One region of the Pseudomonas sp. B21-048 genome, then DNA from elsewhere that is predicted to be linked to it. Evidence: predicted binding sites of a transcription regulator. Region 1 holds the regulator's gene; the other holds the start of a gene.
The links. The regulator sigma-54, encoded in region 1, starts transcription at its own class of promoters, with help from an activator protein. The targets are predictions, from matches to a motif close to ANTGGCATNNANNTTGCTNT.
Positions count from the first base shown of each region.

Region 1 (7,466 bases):
AGATCGCTGCGCGACAACGTCGGCAGGTTCTGGCCATTGACCCAGACTTCGCCATTGGTAGGGCGCAGCTGTGCGCCTATCAGCCGCAACAGCGTGGTCTTGCCACACCCGGAAGGTCCCATGATGCCGGTGACCTTGCCGCGTGGTATGCGGATATCGACGTTATTGAAAATGCTGCGCGCACCGCGCTTGAAGGTCAGTCCCTTCAGCTCGACCGCGTAGGCGTTATCGGCACTCATCTAAACTCCTTGCGATGCAGCCTCTCACTCGGACGCCTGGCTTTCTGGCGAAAGCACATACCTCCCCGGGCAGGCCGAACTGGCGGCGAACTATATCACTGCAAAGGCCAAGCGCCCAAGGCCAAAGCCGGGCATGTTCAGCAACATGACCGCCTGAAATCATCTATTTAGAGAGATTCGGTGACAAGGAATGACAAACCGTGACGAACTTGCGTGAGGCTTTCGATCATTACCGTTATAATCGCCGCCTTTTCATCAGGCTATCCGATTTCCGACATGAACCAATCCAGCGACCTGATTCAATCCGCACAACGTACCATCCGCCTCGAACTGGAAGCCGTACAAGGCTTGCTACCCCATATCGATGCGGATTTCGTACGTGCTTGCGAGATGATTCTGGCCAGCAAAGGCCGTGTGGTCGTGGTCGGCATGGGCAAATCGGGGCACATCGGCAACAAGATTGCCGCCACCCTCGCCAGCACCGGCACCACGGCTTTCTTCGTGCACCCGGCCGAGGCCAGCCATGGCGATATGGGCATGATCACCCGTGACGACATTATTCTGGCGCTGTCGAACTCCGGGTCCACCAATGAAATCGTCACCTTGCTGCCGCTGATCAAGCGCCAGGGCATTCAGATGATCAGCCTGACCGGCAACCCCGAGTCGCCGCTGGCCAAGGCTGCGGAAGTCAACCTCAATGTAAGCGTCGAACACGAAGCCTGTCCGCTGAATCTGGCGCCCACCTCATCGACCACCGCAGCCCTGGTCATGGGCGACGCTCTCGCCGTTGCCTTGCTTGAAGCTCGTGGTTTTACTGCTGAAGATTTCGCTTTTTCCCACCCGGGTGGTGCCCTTGGCCGCCGTTTGTTGCTGAAAGTGGAAAATGTCATGCATGCCGGCACCGAATTACCGCAAGTGATGTGCGGTACGCTGCTCAAGGATGCCTTGATGGAAATGACCCGTAAGGGGTTGGGCATGACCGTTGTACTGAGCACGGATGGAAAGCTTGCCGGGATCTTCACCGACGGCGACCTGCGCCGCACTCTGGACCGCACCATTGATATCCACAGCACGACCATTGATGAAGTGATGACCGCCCACGGCAAGACCGCCCGCGCCGAGATGCTTGCCGCCGAGGCGCTGAAAATCATGGAAGACCACAAGATCAACGCGCTGGTAGTAGTCGACAGCGAAGACCGCCCGGTCGGCGCCTTGAACATGCACGACTTGCTGCGCGCAGGAGTAATGTAATGAGCACGGACCTGCTGCAACGCGGCAAACAGATCAAACTGGCGGTATTCGACGTCGATGGCGTGCTGACCGACGGGCGCCTGTATTTCCTCGAAGACGGTAGCGAATTCAAGACGTTCAACACCCTCGACGGCCAGGGCATCAAGATGCTGATGGCCGCTGGCGTACAGACCGCTATCATTAGCGGCCGCAAGACCCCGGTGGTCGAACGGCGCGCGAAGAACCTCGGCATTCCACACCTTTACCAGGGTCGCGAAGACAAACTGGTGGTGCTCGACGAACTTCTTGCCCAGCTCAACCTGAGCTATGAACAAGTGGCCTACCTGGGCGACGACCTGCCAGACCTGCCGGTGATTCGCCGTGTCGGCCTTGGCATGGCGGTGGCCAGCGCTGCCAGTTTCGTGCGCGAACATGCCCACGGCATTACCCAGGCCCGCGGTGGCGAGGGTGCCGCTCGCGAATTCTGTGAATTGATCCTGCGCGCCCAGGGCCGCCTCGATGCGGCCAACGCCGCGTACCTGTGAGCCCATCATGCTGAGCAAAAAAATTCGCAACATCCTGGTGTTCGGTTGCATCGCAGCGATTTTTGCAGCGGTTGGCTATTGGAACATCAGCCCGGAACGCTTTCTCGACAAACCGGTGGTGAAGGTCGATGAAAGCGCGATCGACTATTACGCAATCAACGCCCATAGCGTGCAGTATCTGCCCGACGGCAAACTGCAATACGAAATGACGTCAGACAAGGTCGAACACCTGAAAGCGACCGAAGTGACGTTGCTGACCAATCCTGACCTGAACATGTTCCGTGGCACCGAATTCCCCTGGCACGTCCAGAGCGAGCGCGGCGAAGTCAACCCGGACGGCACTCAGGTCGAGCTGATTGACTCGGTACGCATCACGCGTTTCGACGAAAAAAACCGCAAAACCCTGATTACCACCACCCGTATGACAGTGTTCCCGCAGCAGCAATATGCGCAGACCGATCAACCCGTTAGAATCGACGGCGCTGGCGGTGTATCGACAGGCAACGGAATGAAAGCGTACTTGAAAGAAAGCAGGATACACCTGCTATCGAACGTAAGAGGACAGTATGAGGCTCGTTAAAACTCTCCCTATTTTGCTCAGTCTGGGCGCAGCACTGGGAAGCGTGAGCGCCTGGGCTCTGCCGAACGATCAAGAGCAGCCTATCCGCATTCAGGCCGACGATGCCCAACTGGACGACAAGAATGGCGTTGCCACCTATAAAGGCGACGTGATCATCACCCAGGGCTCGATGAAGGTTACCGGCAACACCGTAACCATCACCCGCACCCCGGCCGGAGACATCGACGTGGTGACTTCGGTGGGCAACCTCGCCTACTTCGAGCAACTGCAAACGGCGGGCGACACCAAGCCGGTTCAGGGTTACGGAGTGACTATCCAGTACCACGCCTCGCAAAATCGCGTTGTACTGATCGATCGCGCCAAAGTCATCGATAAGGACAACAACGTTACCCAAGGCGAGAAAATCGTCTACGACACGGTCAAAAAGCTTGCGAGTGCCGGTCGCGCCACGGGCAACAAGGTCACCGAAGCGCGTCCTCGCATCGACATGGTGATCCAGCCGAAGAAGAAAACCGACGAGCAAAAGGCCCAGTAATGGCAACTCTGAAAGCTCAGCATCTGGCCAAGAGCTACAAGAGCCGTCAGGTCGTGCGCGACGTCAGCCTGTCCATCGACAGCGGTCAGATCGTCGGCCTGCTTGGTCCTAACGGTGCCGGTAAAACCACTTGCTTCTATATGATTGTCGGCTTGGTGCAGGCCGATCAGGGCCGCGTCCTGATCGATGACCTGGACGTGAGCCACCAGCCTATGCACGGTCGTGCGAAGGCGGGTATCGGTTATCTTCCGCAAGAAGCGTCGATCTTCCGCAAACTGTCGGTGGCCGACAACATCATGGCCATCCTCGAGACCCGCAAGGAACTCGACAAGGCCGGTCGTCGCCAGGAGCTGGAAAGCCTGCTGCAGGAATTTCACATCCACCACATACGCGACAACCTCGGCATGAGCCTGTCCGGTGGTGAACGCCGCCGCGTGGAAATCGCCCGGGCGCTGGCCACCAATCCGAAATTCATCCTCCTCGACGAACCCTTCGCCGGTGTGGACCCTATTTCGGTGGGCGACATCAAGCAGATCATTCATCATCTCAAGGCCAAAGGCATTGGTGTGCTGATCACGGACCACAACGTCCGTGAAACCCTGGATATCTGCGAAACCGCCTACATCGTCAACGATGGTCAACTGATCGCTGAAGGTGACTCCGCCACCATCCTGGCCAATGAACTGGTCAAGGAAGTGTATCTGGGTCATGAGTTCCGCCTGTAAGCACTCAGGTGCCCGGGCCGCCGAGAGAGCGCTGACTTCAATAAAAAATCAATAACTTTTTATTGTTACAGCGCTCTAGGCAAACACTTCAGTTTCGGGCATATAATTTGCTTATGTTTGGCGCTTCGGCGCCCTGTAGTGGATGGCGCATGTGCGCCGGCGAATAAGGTGTTAAGCCCCTGCCATGAAACCATCGCTAGTCTTGAGAATGGGCCAGCAGCTGACGATGACACCGCAGCTGCAACAGGCCATCCGCCTGCTCCAATTGTCGACCCTGGACCTGCAACAGGAAATCCAGGAGGCCCTGGAGTCCAATCCGATGCTCGAACGCCAGGAAGAAGGCGACGACTTCGATAACGCCGACCCCTTGGCCGATAGCGCCGAACAGAAACCCAACGCCGACATTCAGGAACCCTCCTACCAGGAAACCGCCCCAACGGTGGATAACCTCGAAGAAGGCGACTGGAATGAGCGCATTCCTAACGAATTGCCCGTCGACACGGCCTGGGAAGACGTCTACCAGACCAGCGCCAGCAGCCTGCCGAGCAACGATGACGACGAGTGGGATTTCACCACCCGCACATCGGTCGGTGAAAGCCTGCAAAGCCATTTGCTCTGGCAACTGAACCTGGCACCGATGTCCGACACCGATCGCCTGATCGCCGTGACCCTGATCGACTGCATCAACAATCAGGGATACCTGGACGAAACCCTCGAGGAAATCCTCGAAGCGTTCGACCCGGAACTGGACATCGAACTGGACGAAATCGAAGCCGTCCTGCACCGCATCCAACAATTCGAACCCGCCGGCATCGGTGCTCGCAACCTCGGTGAATGCCTGCTGCTGCAACTGCGCCAGCTGCCCGCCAAGACCCCTTGGCTGGCCGAGGCCAAGCGCCTGGTCACCGACTACATCGACCTGCTCGGCGGCCGCGACTACAGCCAGCTGATGCGCCGCATGAAGCTCAAGGAAGATGAACTGCGTCAGGTCATCGAATTGGTCCAGAGCCTCAACCCGCGCCCGGGCTCGCAGATCGAGTCAGCCGAAGCCGAATACGTCGTGCCCGATGTGATCGTGCGCAAGGACAACGAGCGCTGGCTGGTGGAGCTGAACCAGGAGTCGGTACCACGCCTACGGGTCAACGCCCAATACGCCGGTTTCGTACGTCGTGCCGATACCAGCGCTGACAATACCTTCATGCGCAATCAGCTGCAGGAAGCTCGTTGGTTCATCAAGAGCCTGCAAAGCCGCAATGAAACCCTGATGAAAGTCGCCACCCAGATCGTCGAGCATCAGCGCGGCTTTCTTGAATACGGCGACGAAGCCATGAAGCCGCTGGTGCTGCATGACATCGCCGAAGCGGTGGGCATGCACGAATCGACGATTTCACGGGTGACCACGCAAAAATTCATGCATACCCCACGGGGCATCTATGAACTGAAATACTTTTTTTCCAGTCACGTCAGCACCTCCGAAGGCGGTGAATGCTCGTCCACGGCGATTCGCGCGATCATCAAAAAACTGGTTGCCGCGGAAAATCAGAAAAAGCCGTTGAGTGACAGCAAGATCGCTGGTTTACTGGAGGCACAAGGCATTCAGGTAGCCCGTCGCACCGTCGCCAAGTACCGCGAATCCCTGGGGATCGCGCCTTCCAGCGAACGGAAGCGGTTGATGTAACCGCCGGGCTCGCCACAGCGTTCCAGTGGCAGGCATTTCTGCCTGCCGCTTTATGCACTGGCAACGAAGGAGAAGCTGTATGCAAGTCAACATCAGTGGACACCAACTGGAAGTGACCGAACCCCTGCGCACCTACATCGGCGAAAAACTCGACCGATTAGAGAGGCATTTCGACAAGATCACCAATGTGCAAGTCACGATGAACGTCGAAAAACTGCTGCAGAAAATCGAAGCCACGCTGCATATTCCCGGCGGAGAAGTGGTCGCCAATGCCGAGCATACGGACATGTATGCCGCCATCGACCTGCTGACCGACAAGCTGGATCGCCAACTCAAAAAGCATAAGGAAAAGACCCAGAGCCTCCTCCAGGGCGCGACCGGTCGCTAACACCCCCAATCCATGATCCGACTAGAAACCATCCTGACCCCCGGCCGTTCCCAAGTGAACGCGCCGGGTGGCAGTAAAAAGAAAGCCCTCGAGCAAATTGCCAACCTTATCCACCGCGAAGTACCGGATCTGGAAATGCAGGACGTCTTCGAGGCCCTGATTGCCCGTGAGAAACTCGGTTCTACCGGTTTCGGCAACGGCATCGCCATCCCCCACTGCCGGCTCAAAGGCTGCACCTCGCCAATCAGTGCGCTGCTGCACCTGGAAGCCCCTATCGATTTCGACGCCATTGATGGCGCCCCGGTTGACCTGCTGTTTGTGCTGCTGGTCCCGGAAGCCGCCACCGATGCACACCTGGAATTGCTCCGCCAGATCGCCAGCATGCTTGATCGCAAGGAAGTGCGTGAAAAACTGCGCAGCGCCCCGAGCAACGAAGCCTTGTATCAGGTTGTCCTGGACGAGCAAAACGGTCACTAATCATGCGCCTGATCATCGTCAGTGGCCGCTCCGGCTCAGGTAAAAGTACCGCCCTCGATGTGCTCGAGGACAACGGCTACTATTGCATCGACAACCTGCCTGCCGGCTTGCTGCCGGAACTGGCCGAACGCGCGCTGATTCACACCGAACTGGCACAACCGCTGGTGGCCGTGTCCATCGACGCGCGCAACCTGCCGAGCCATCTGTCACGGTTTCCCGAATTGCTGGAAGAGGTCCGCAGCCGGCACATCCAGTGCGATGTGCTGTACCTGGACGCCGACGAAGAAACCTTGCTCAAACGTTTTTCCGAAACTCGCCGCCGCCACCCGCTGAGCAGCGCCAATCGCTCATTGGCTGAGGCGATACAGGACGAAACCAATCTACTGGGACCTATCGCCGATCTGGCCGACCTCAAGGTCAATACCACCAATCTGAACCTGTATCAGCTACGCGATACCATCAAGCTGCGCCTGCTGAATCAGCCGGAGCCTGGTACTGCGTTCCTGGTGGAATCTTTCGGGTTCAAGCGTGGCATGCCGGTGGATGCCGATCTGGTATTCGACGTGCGCTGTCTGCCCAACCCTTATTGGAAGCCGGAGCTACGGGCACAGTCCGGGCTCGATCAACCGGTAGCCGAATACCTGGCGGCACAGCCGGATGTCGAAGAAATGTTCCAGGACATTTCCTCATATTTGCTCAAGTGGCTACCCCGTTTTGCTGCCAGCAATCGCGCCTACGTCACGATTGCCATTGGCTGCACCGGAGGGCATCACCGCTCTGTCTACCTGACCGAACGCCTGGGCCAGGTCCTGCAAAAAAACCTGAAGAACGTCCAGGTCCGCCACCGCGACCTCAGTTAAAGGATTCACATCGCGATGCCTGCTCTGGAAATCGAAATCATCAACAAGCTGGGCCTGCATGCCCGCGCGTCTGCCAAATTTGTCGGAGTCGCCGGTCAGTTCAAGGACTGTACGATCAGGGTAGGACGCACACCAGAATCCGCGGTCGACGGCAAAAGCATCATGGCCATGATGATGCTGGCCGCTGGCAAGGGCACCAAAATCCACCT
Region 1 is NZ_CP087168.1:918,997-926,462, reverse strand. Features, by position in the region: gene LOY56_RS04100 (ATP-binding cassette domain-containing protein) at 1-239, opposite strand, end outside; gene LOY56_RS04095 (KpsF/GutQ family sugar-phosphate isomerase) at 516-1,490, shown strand; gene LOY56_RS04090 (HAD family hydrolase) at 1,490-2,014, shown strand; gene lptC (LPS export ABC transporter periplasmic protein LptC) at 2,022-2,594, shown strand; gene lptA (lipopolysaccharide transport periplasmic protein LptA) at 2,581-3,129, shown strand; gene lptB (LPS export ABC transporter ATP-binding protein) at 3,129-3,854, shown strand; gene LOY56_RS04070 (RNA polymerase factor sigma-54) at 4,039-5,532, shown strand; gene hpf (ribosome hibernation-promoting factor, HPF/YfiA family) at 5,612-5,920, shown strand; gene ptsN (PTS IIA-like nitrogen regulatory protein PtsN) at 5,933-6,397, shown strand; gene rapZ (RNase adapter RapZ) at 6,400-7,257, shown strand; gene LOY56_RS04050 (HPr family phosphocarrier protein) at 7,273-7,466, shown strand, end outside.

Region 2 (7,466 bases), 1.8 Mb from region 1:
GGCGTGTCCTATCACTTCATCGGCATGACGGCGGTGACGTTACTGCTGGATTGGCCGTTGGCGATTGTCGGCGGGTTGGTCGCGCAAACGGGATTGGTGCTGCTCGGGCGGCAGGACATGGCGGCCATGGGGGTCAACGGCGCGCTGCTGATTCTGCTGCCGGTGCTGATTACCGAGTGCTGCGCCATCCTGGTCGAGCGCGCGCAGCCGCGTAATCCCTTTGTGTACATCTTCTGTTCCGGCTTTTTTGCCGCTGCGTTGTCGGCCCTGTTGTGTTTGATTCTGGCGCTCACGCTGCTGTGGTACGACGAACGTTTCGCCATGCCCTATTGGCTGGAAGATTTTGTCGGTTACCTGTGGCTGCTGATTTTCCCGGAAGCGTTTATCAACGGCATGGTGGTCAGCGCATTGGTGGTGTTCTGCCCCGAATGGTTGGAGACGTTCAATCGCACGCGCTACCTTTCGGCCCCCTGGAAAGATGACGACCCCAAATCTTGATCCACATCAAATCCAAAAAACGTTGCCGAATCCATGCTCTGGAAAACCTTCAGGAGCAACGGCATGAGTGTGTACGAGTGGGCCAGACAGGAATTGCGTCAGAGTGTGGATATGGCGCAAGAGGTGGGCTTCGATCCGGGATTGAGCCTGCGCGCCTTGCTCAGTGCGGTAGTGCAGCAGAGCAAGGCGGTACGCAATATCGAAGACCTGGCCGATGAGTTGCGGTTTCTCGCCGAGAACCTCGACGAAGGCCAGGACTACGGCTTTATGCGGCCCTGAGGGTCGGGATCAGTGACGCGGGTCGAAGTCTTCGCTGAACAGTTCGTCTTCGGCATCCGGGCTCACCGGGATCTTGTGTTCTTCCGACGCCCAGGCGCCCAGGTCGATCAGTTTGCAACGGTCCGAACAGAACGGCCGGAACGTATTTTCGGGGCTCCATTCGACAGGGGCGCCACAGGTTGGGCAATCGACGGTTGGGGTTTGGCTCATGACTGGCCTCCACGCAAAGTAAGGTAAAAGTGATGCAGGCGTTCGACCTCGCTGTGCAGCCAGGCGAGGTCGCGGTCGTTGACCACCACATCGTCGGCATGGCTCACGCGGTCCTGTCGGCTGGACTGGGCCTTGAGGATCGCCTGGACCTGCTGTTCGCTGGTCTGGTCACGCTGCAGGGTGCGTTCGATCTGTAACTGTTCCGGGGCATCGATCACCAGGACCCGTTGGGTCATGGCGTACTGCCCGGACTCGATCAGCAGCGGCGAAACCAGAATCGCGTAAGACGATTGTGCCTTGGCCAGATGGTGGGTGATTTCTTCGGCGATCAGCGGATGCAGCAGCGCTTCGAGCCAGCGGCGTTCATCCGGCACTTCGAAGATCAGCTTGCGCAGCGCCGCGCGATCCAGTTGGCCGTCGACTTGCAGCACGCCGGGGCCAAAGTGCTCGGTAATCTTCGCCAGTGCCGGGCGACCGGGTTCGACCACCCAGCGAGCTGCATGATCAGCGTCCACCACGTGCACGCCCAGATCGATGAAGTGCTGGGCTGCCGCGCTTTTGCCGCTGCCGATGCCGCCGGTCAGGCCGAGAATCCAGGGTTTTTCCACAGGGGTATTCATTTCAAACCGACAAACTGCCAATAGAAGCCGGTTATTTGACCACCCCAGAGCAAGGCAATCCAGCCGGCAATCGCCAGATAAGGGCCAAAGGGCAGCGGCGTCGAGGTTTTCGCGTCCCGCAGGCGCAGTAAAATCACCCCGATGATGGCGCCCAGCAGCGATGACAGCAGGATGGTCATGGGCAGTATCTGCCAGCCGCCCCAGGCGCCGAGCATCGCCAAGAGCTTGAAGTCACCGTAGCCAATGCCGTCCTTGCCGGTGATCAGCTTGAACAGCCAGAACACCGTCCACAAAGCCATGTAGCCGGCCACCGCACCCCAGAGCGCATCATGCAGTGAGACGAAGAGCCCGAAGCTGTTGACGATCAACCCCAACCATATCAACGGCAGCACCAGCACGTCCGGCAACAGCTGATGCTCGGCATCGATCAGGCTCATCGCCAAAAGGCCCCAGCTCAGGACCAGCACCATGCAGGCCTGCCAACCGAAGCCGAAATGCCAGGCGACGAACGCCGACAGCACGCCACAGGCCAGTTCGGTCAGCGGGTAACGTTTGCTGATCGGCGCCGCACAGTTGGAGCATCGCCCGCGTAAAAACAGGTAACTGAGCACGGGAATGTTTTCCCACGCTCGAATCCGATGGCCGCAGTCGGGGCACTCGGAGTGAGGAAGTATCAGGTTGTAAGCCGGGCCGGGGGCTTCGGGTGGCAAATCCAGTACGTCATGGGCCTGCAGGCGCCATTCACGCTCAAGCATTTTCGGCAAGCGCCAGACCACCACGTTGAGGAAACTGCCGATCAGCAAACCGATCACCAATGCCGTGATCGTGAAGGCCAGCGGGTTGAGACTCAGAAATTCGTTCAAGGACATATCAGATCGCTGAGCCAAGTTGGAAGATGGGCAGGTACATCGCAACCACCAGGCCGCCGACGATAACCCCCAGCACCACCATGATGAAAGGCTCCATCAGACTGGTCAGGTTATCGACCATGTTGTCCACCTCAGCCTCGTAGAAACTCGCGACCTTGTCGAGCATGTCGTCCAGAGCGCCGGACTCTTCGCCAATGGCCGTCATCTGAATCGCCATGTTCGGAAAGATGCCAGAGGTGCGCATGGCAAAATTCAGCTGCATGCCGGTGGAAACGTCCTGCTTGATACGTAACACCGCGCGCTTGAACACGATATTGCCGGTTGCGCCCGCCACTGAATCCAGAGCTTCGACCAATGGCACCCCGGCGGCAAATGTGGTCGACAAGGTGCGGGCGTAACGGGCCACGGCGGACTTGTACATGAGCGCGCCCACCAACGGCAGTTTCAGCAGCCAGGTGTCCATCCGGTCACGAAAGCCCGGGGACTTTTTAAAGGCGTGACGCACGCCGAAGAATGCTCCAGCCAGCACGCCGAGCAGCATCCACCACCAGGCCTGCATGAACTCCGACAAGCCGATGACCATCACGGTGAATGCCGGCAACTCGGCACCAAACCCGGAGAACACCGACTCGAATTGCGGCACCACCTTGACCAGTAGAATCCCGGTCACAATGATCGCGACGAATACCACGGCCAGTGGGTAGGTCATGGCTTTCTTGATCTTGGCCTTGAGGCTTTCGCTCTTTTCCTTGTAGGTCGCCACCCGTTCCAGCAACGTATCCAGAGCGCCGGCCTGCTCGCCGGCATCCACCAGGTTGCAGTACAGCTCATCGAAATACTGGGGTTTCTTGCGCAGGGCCGCGGCGAAACTGTTGCCGGCCGCGACTTCCTGTTTCACCTCGTCCACCAGCTTGCGCATGTTCGGGTTGTCGAAGCCCTCGCCGATAATGTCGAACGATTGCAGCAACGGTACGCCGGCTTTCATCATGGTCGCCATCTGCCGGGTAAACAGAGCAATGTCCAAGGGCTTGATACGTTTGCCGGCACTGAAAATGGACGCGGTTTTTTTTCGAACCTTGCCCGGGTTGATGCCTTGCTTGCGCAACTGCGCCTTGATCAGCGCGGGATTCTGGCCGGTCAATTCGCCGGTCATTCTTGTGCCTTTTTTGTCTTTGCCTTCCCAGGCATATACGCTGATTTTCGCTGCTTTGACCGCCATGTTCAGTCCTTGGTGACCCGGTTGATTTCTTCAAGGCTGGTGATGCCTTGCATGGCCTTGAGCAGGCCCGAAGTACGCAGGTCATTGAAGCCGTCCTTGCGCATCTGGATATCGATTTCCAGTGAATTGCCTTCGGCCATGATCAGCCGTTGCAGGTCCGGAGTATTTTTTACCACTTCATAAATCCCTACGCGCCCTTTGTAACCGCCGTTGCATTGATCGCAACCGACCGGTTCATAGATCGTGAACGAGCCGATCCGTTCCTCGGGAAAGCCTTCTTTGAGCAACGCCTCGCGGGGAATCTCGATGGGTTTCTTGCAATGGCTGCACAGTTTGCGCGCCAGGCGCTGGGCGATGATCAGGCTGACCGAGGTCGCGATGTTGAACCCCTGAATCCCCATGTTGTGCAAGCGGGTCAGGGTTTGCGCGGCGCTGTTGGTGTGCAGGGTGGAAAGCACCATGTGCCCGGTCTGGGCGGCCTTGATGGCAATTTCGGCGGTTTCGAGGTCGCGGATTTCGCCGACCATGATCACGTCCGGGTCCTGACGCAGAAACGAGCGCAGCGCCTGGGCGAAATCCAGTCCTTGCCGGGCATTGACGTTGACCTGGTTGATGCCTTCGATGTTGATTTCTACCGGGTCTTCGGCAGTGGAAATATTGATGTCGACGGTGTTGAGTATGTTCAGCCCGGTATAAAGCGACACCGTCTTGCCCGAACCGGTGGGGCCGGTTACCAGGATCATCCCCTGTGGCTGCTTGAGGGCGGCCATGTACAGGTCTTTTTGCTCGGGTTCGTAACCGAGGGCATCGATGCCCATTTGTGCACTGGACGGGTCGAGGATCCGGATCACCACCTTCTCGCCCCACAGGGTCGGCAGGGTATTGACCCGGAAGTCGATGGATTTGCTTTTGGACAGATGCATCTTGATTCGCCCGTCCTGGGGTTTGCGCCGCTCGGAGATGTCGAGACTGGCCATGACCTTCAGCCGGGAAGCAATGCGGTTGGCCAGTTGCGTCGGCGGCCTGGCGACCTCCCGCAGCATGCCGTCGGTGCGCATCCGCACGCGGTAGATTTTTTCATAGGGCTCGAAATGCAGGTCGGAAGAGCCGCTCTTGATCGCATCGAGTAGCATCTTGTGGACGAAGCGAACCACGGGCGCGTCATCGGTATCTTGCCCTGCAATGGGGTCCTGTTTCTGCTCATCGACCGACTCGATGTCCAGCCCGTCGAGCTCGACATCGGCCATGTCTTCGAGGCCGGTGGAGTGGTTGTCGAAGAATTTTTCGATGGCGTCGCTGAGCTTGTCTTCCTCGACCAGAATGGCTTCGGTGTTCAGCCCGGAGCTGAACTGGATGTCGTTGATGGCTTGATGATTGGTCGGGTCGGAAATCCCCACGAATAGCTTGTTACCTCGCCGCCAGAGGGGCAGGGCATGGTGCTGACGGATCAGCTTCTCACTGACCAGTCCTCGGGGTTGGGTGTCCTTATCCAGGCAGTTGAGGTCCAGCAGGGCCATGCCGAAATGCTCCGAAGCCACCTCGGCGACCTGCCAGCTTTTCAGCAGTTTGTTTTGCACCAGATAGCTGACCAGCGAGATTCGATTGCGTTGGGCTTGCTGATGCGCCTGTTGCGCACTTTGATCAGTGATGAGTTCGGCCAGCACCAATTGCTTGGCCAGACCGCTAAGGGCAATGTCATTCATTGGGACACCGGACGCAGACAGTTAATGACTTATAGCCTAGTCAAGCAGTGGAACCAAACCAGCCGGGGTGAGGTGACAAAAAGTGTCAGATAGTGCGGATCCTTGGAGTAGGAAAGATCTTTACCGCGCGCTTTTGGCCCGCAGGCAGGGGGGCGCGCGGCTTGGCATGACCTGTGCTGTGCCTTGTTCAGATCATGAGATTTCGACTCATGCATGGAGCCTGTCTATGAAAAATCAAAATGGTTTTACTCTGATCGAACTGCTGATCGTGGTGGCGATCATCGGGATTTTGGCGACGTTTGCATTGCCGCAGTATTCGAAGTACCAGTCGCGGGCGAAAGTCACTGCTGCGCTTGCAGAAATTTCGGCACTGAAAGTGCCTTTCGAAGACATCATCAACCAGGGCACTAACCCCACCCTCGCACTGATCGGCGGTACGCTGACCACCGGTAATTGCACGATTACGGCATCGGGTACCGCCTCTGACGGTGCAGGTACAATTGGTTGCACGATTCTCAACGCTCCAGGGCCGGTACTCAGCAAAACCATCACACTTACGCGCACGCTCGCCGGTGGGTGGACTTGCGCCACGACGGCTGCACAGGAATACGCGCCTAAAGGCTGCACTGGCGCCTGATCCATTTTCATCCTTCAAAGGCCCCGCGTTCCACGACGCGGGGCATTTTTTTGCTCGGCATTTAAGGGCGATTTAGATAATCAAGAAAATCCCGACAATTCATGGCCTTAGGCCTGCGTTAAAACCCGCAAGTTGCATGTAGATAATTTCGTAGTCATGCAATTTGCATGATTTCGAAAGTTGCCTTTTTTTATAAGCTATTGATTTACGGTGTTTATTTTTTATCGAGTCGTTGGCACAGCGTTCGCACTATCTCCTGTAACCCTGCTGACAAGACACGCAGCAGACTTTCCAGAAATACAGGAGTTACTCGTATGAAGAAGTTCGCTATCGCTGCCGCTACTGCTACCGCGTTGACCCTGACTATGGCCAACGCCGCATTTGCAGAGACCACCCAAGCGACTCAGGCACCCATGATGCTGGCCGCCGGTGAAGTTACTGAAGCGAAAGAGGATGTTTCCGATACCTGGATCACCACCAAAGTCAAAGCAGACCTGGTCACCGAAAAAGGCATCCCAGGCACCGACATCAAAGTCGAAACCAACAAAGGCGTTGTTTCCCTGTCTTCCATGACCGTTCTGACAGACGCTCAGAAAACAACCGCCGTGGCGATCGCCAAGAACATCAAAGGTGTCAAAGCGGTGTCCGCTGACGGCCTGAAGTCCGAGTAAAACAAGGCTTCTCGCCTGGACCGGGAGAAGGTGCGGTAGACGGGCCGGGTCATACGTCTGCCGCGACTTGAGAGTTCATGCGAAGGCCACAAGGATGTGGCCATTACAGGCCCCGGCATTCGTGTCGGGGCCTGTTCTATTGGGAGCAACGCAAAAACAACTGTGGGAGCGGGCTGGTACCCACATTGGATTGTGGTGGATTCAATTCCCACGCTTGCTGGTGATTCGAACCAACCGGTTTCCTTCAAAGCGCAGGTACTGATACATCCCGCTGTTGGGCCCGTAGGTCCATTCCTCGACCTGAAACTCTTCGCGCCGATTGGCGCTGCGCTTGTAGCCCAACGCGTCGCGGGCCACGGGCTCTCCACATTTGTGCAGCACTTCGCCGGCCCTGTCCCCCACGCTGATCAATTGACTGCCGCAGCGCAGGGTATCGGCCGCCGCTGCCTGGCCGGCAATCAGCATCAGGCCCAGACACCATCGCAGGCTCATCACTCGGCATCCAGGTGCAGAGGGGTTACGACGCGACCATCGCTTTCAGCCTCACCGAGGCTGGCGTCGACGAAGTACACGCGGTCATCGGCCAATTGCCCCTTGTCCACCAGATAATCCTTGATGCTGCTGGCCCGTTCTTGCCCCAGTTGACGCAACAGTACCTCACTGGAACTCCAGAAGCCGATCACGCTTTCGCGCATTTTTTTGCTGCGTTCTTCCTTGCCAAGATCCTTCCATTCGGCGGGCGGCTGGGTCTTCAGGCGGG
Region 2 is NZ_CP087168.1:4,787,779-4,795,244, reverse strand. Features, by position in the region: gene LOY56_RS22430 (energy-coupling factor ABC transporter permease) at 1-498, shown strand, start outside; gene LOY56_RS22425 (hypothetical protein) at 562-777, shown strand; gene yacG (DNA gyrase inhibitor YacG) at 787-987, opposite strand; gene coaE (dephospho-CoA kinase) at 984-1,607, opposite strand; gene LOY56_RS22410 (A24 family peptidase) at 1,604-2,476, opposite strand; gene LOY56_RS22405 (type II secretion system F family protein) at 2,478-3,695, opposite strand; gene pilB (type IV-A pilus assembly ATPase PilB) at 3,698-5,398, opposite strand; gene LOY56_RS22395 (pilin) at 5,625-6,035, shown strand; gene LOY56_RS22390 (BON domain-containing protein) at 6,350-6,706, shown strand; gene LOY56_RS22385 (DUF2845 domain-containing protein) at 6,908-7,198, opposite strand; gene LOY56_RS22380 (DUF748 domain-containing protein) at 7,198-7,466, opposite strand, start outside.
Region 2: a site for sigma-54 is predicted at 5,559-5,578, ahead of LOY56_RS22395 (pilin). Genes of this name have one in related genera too.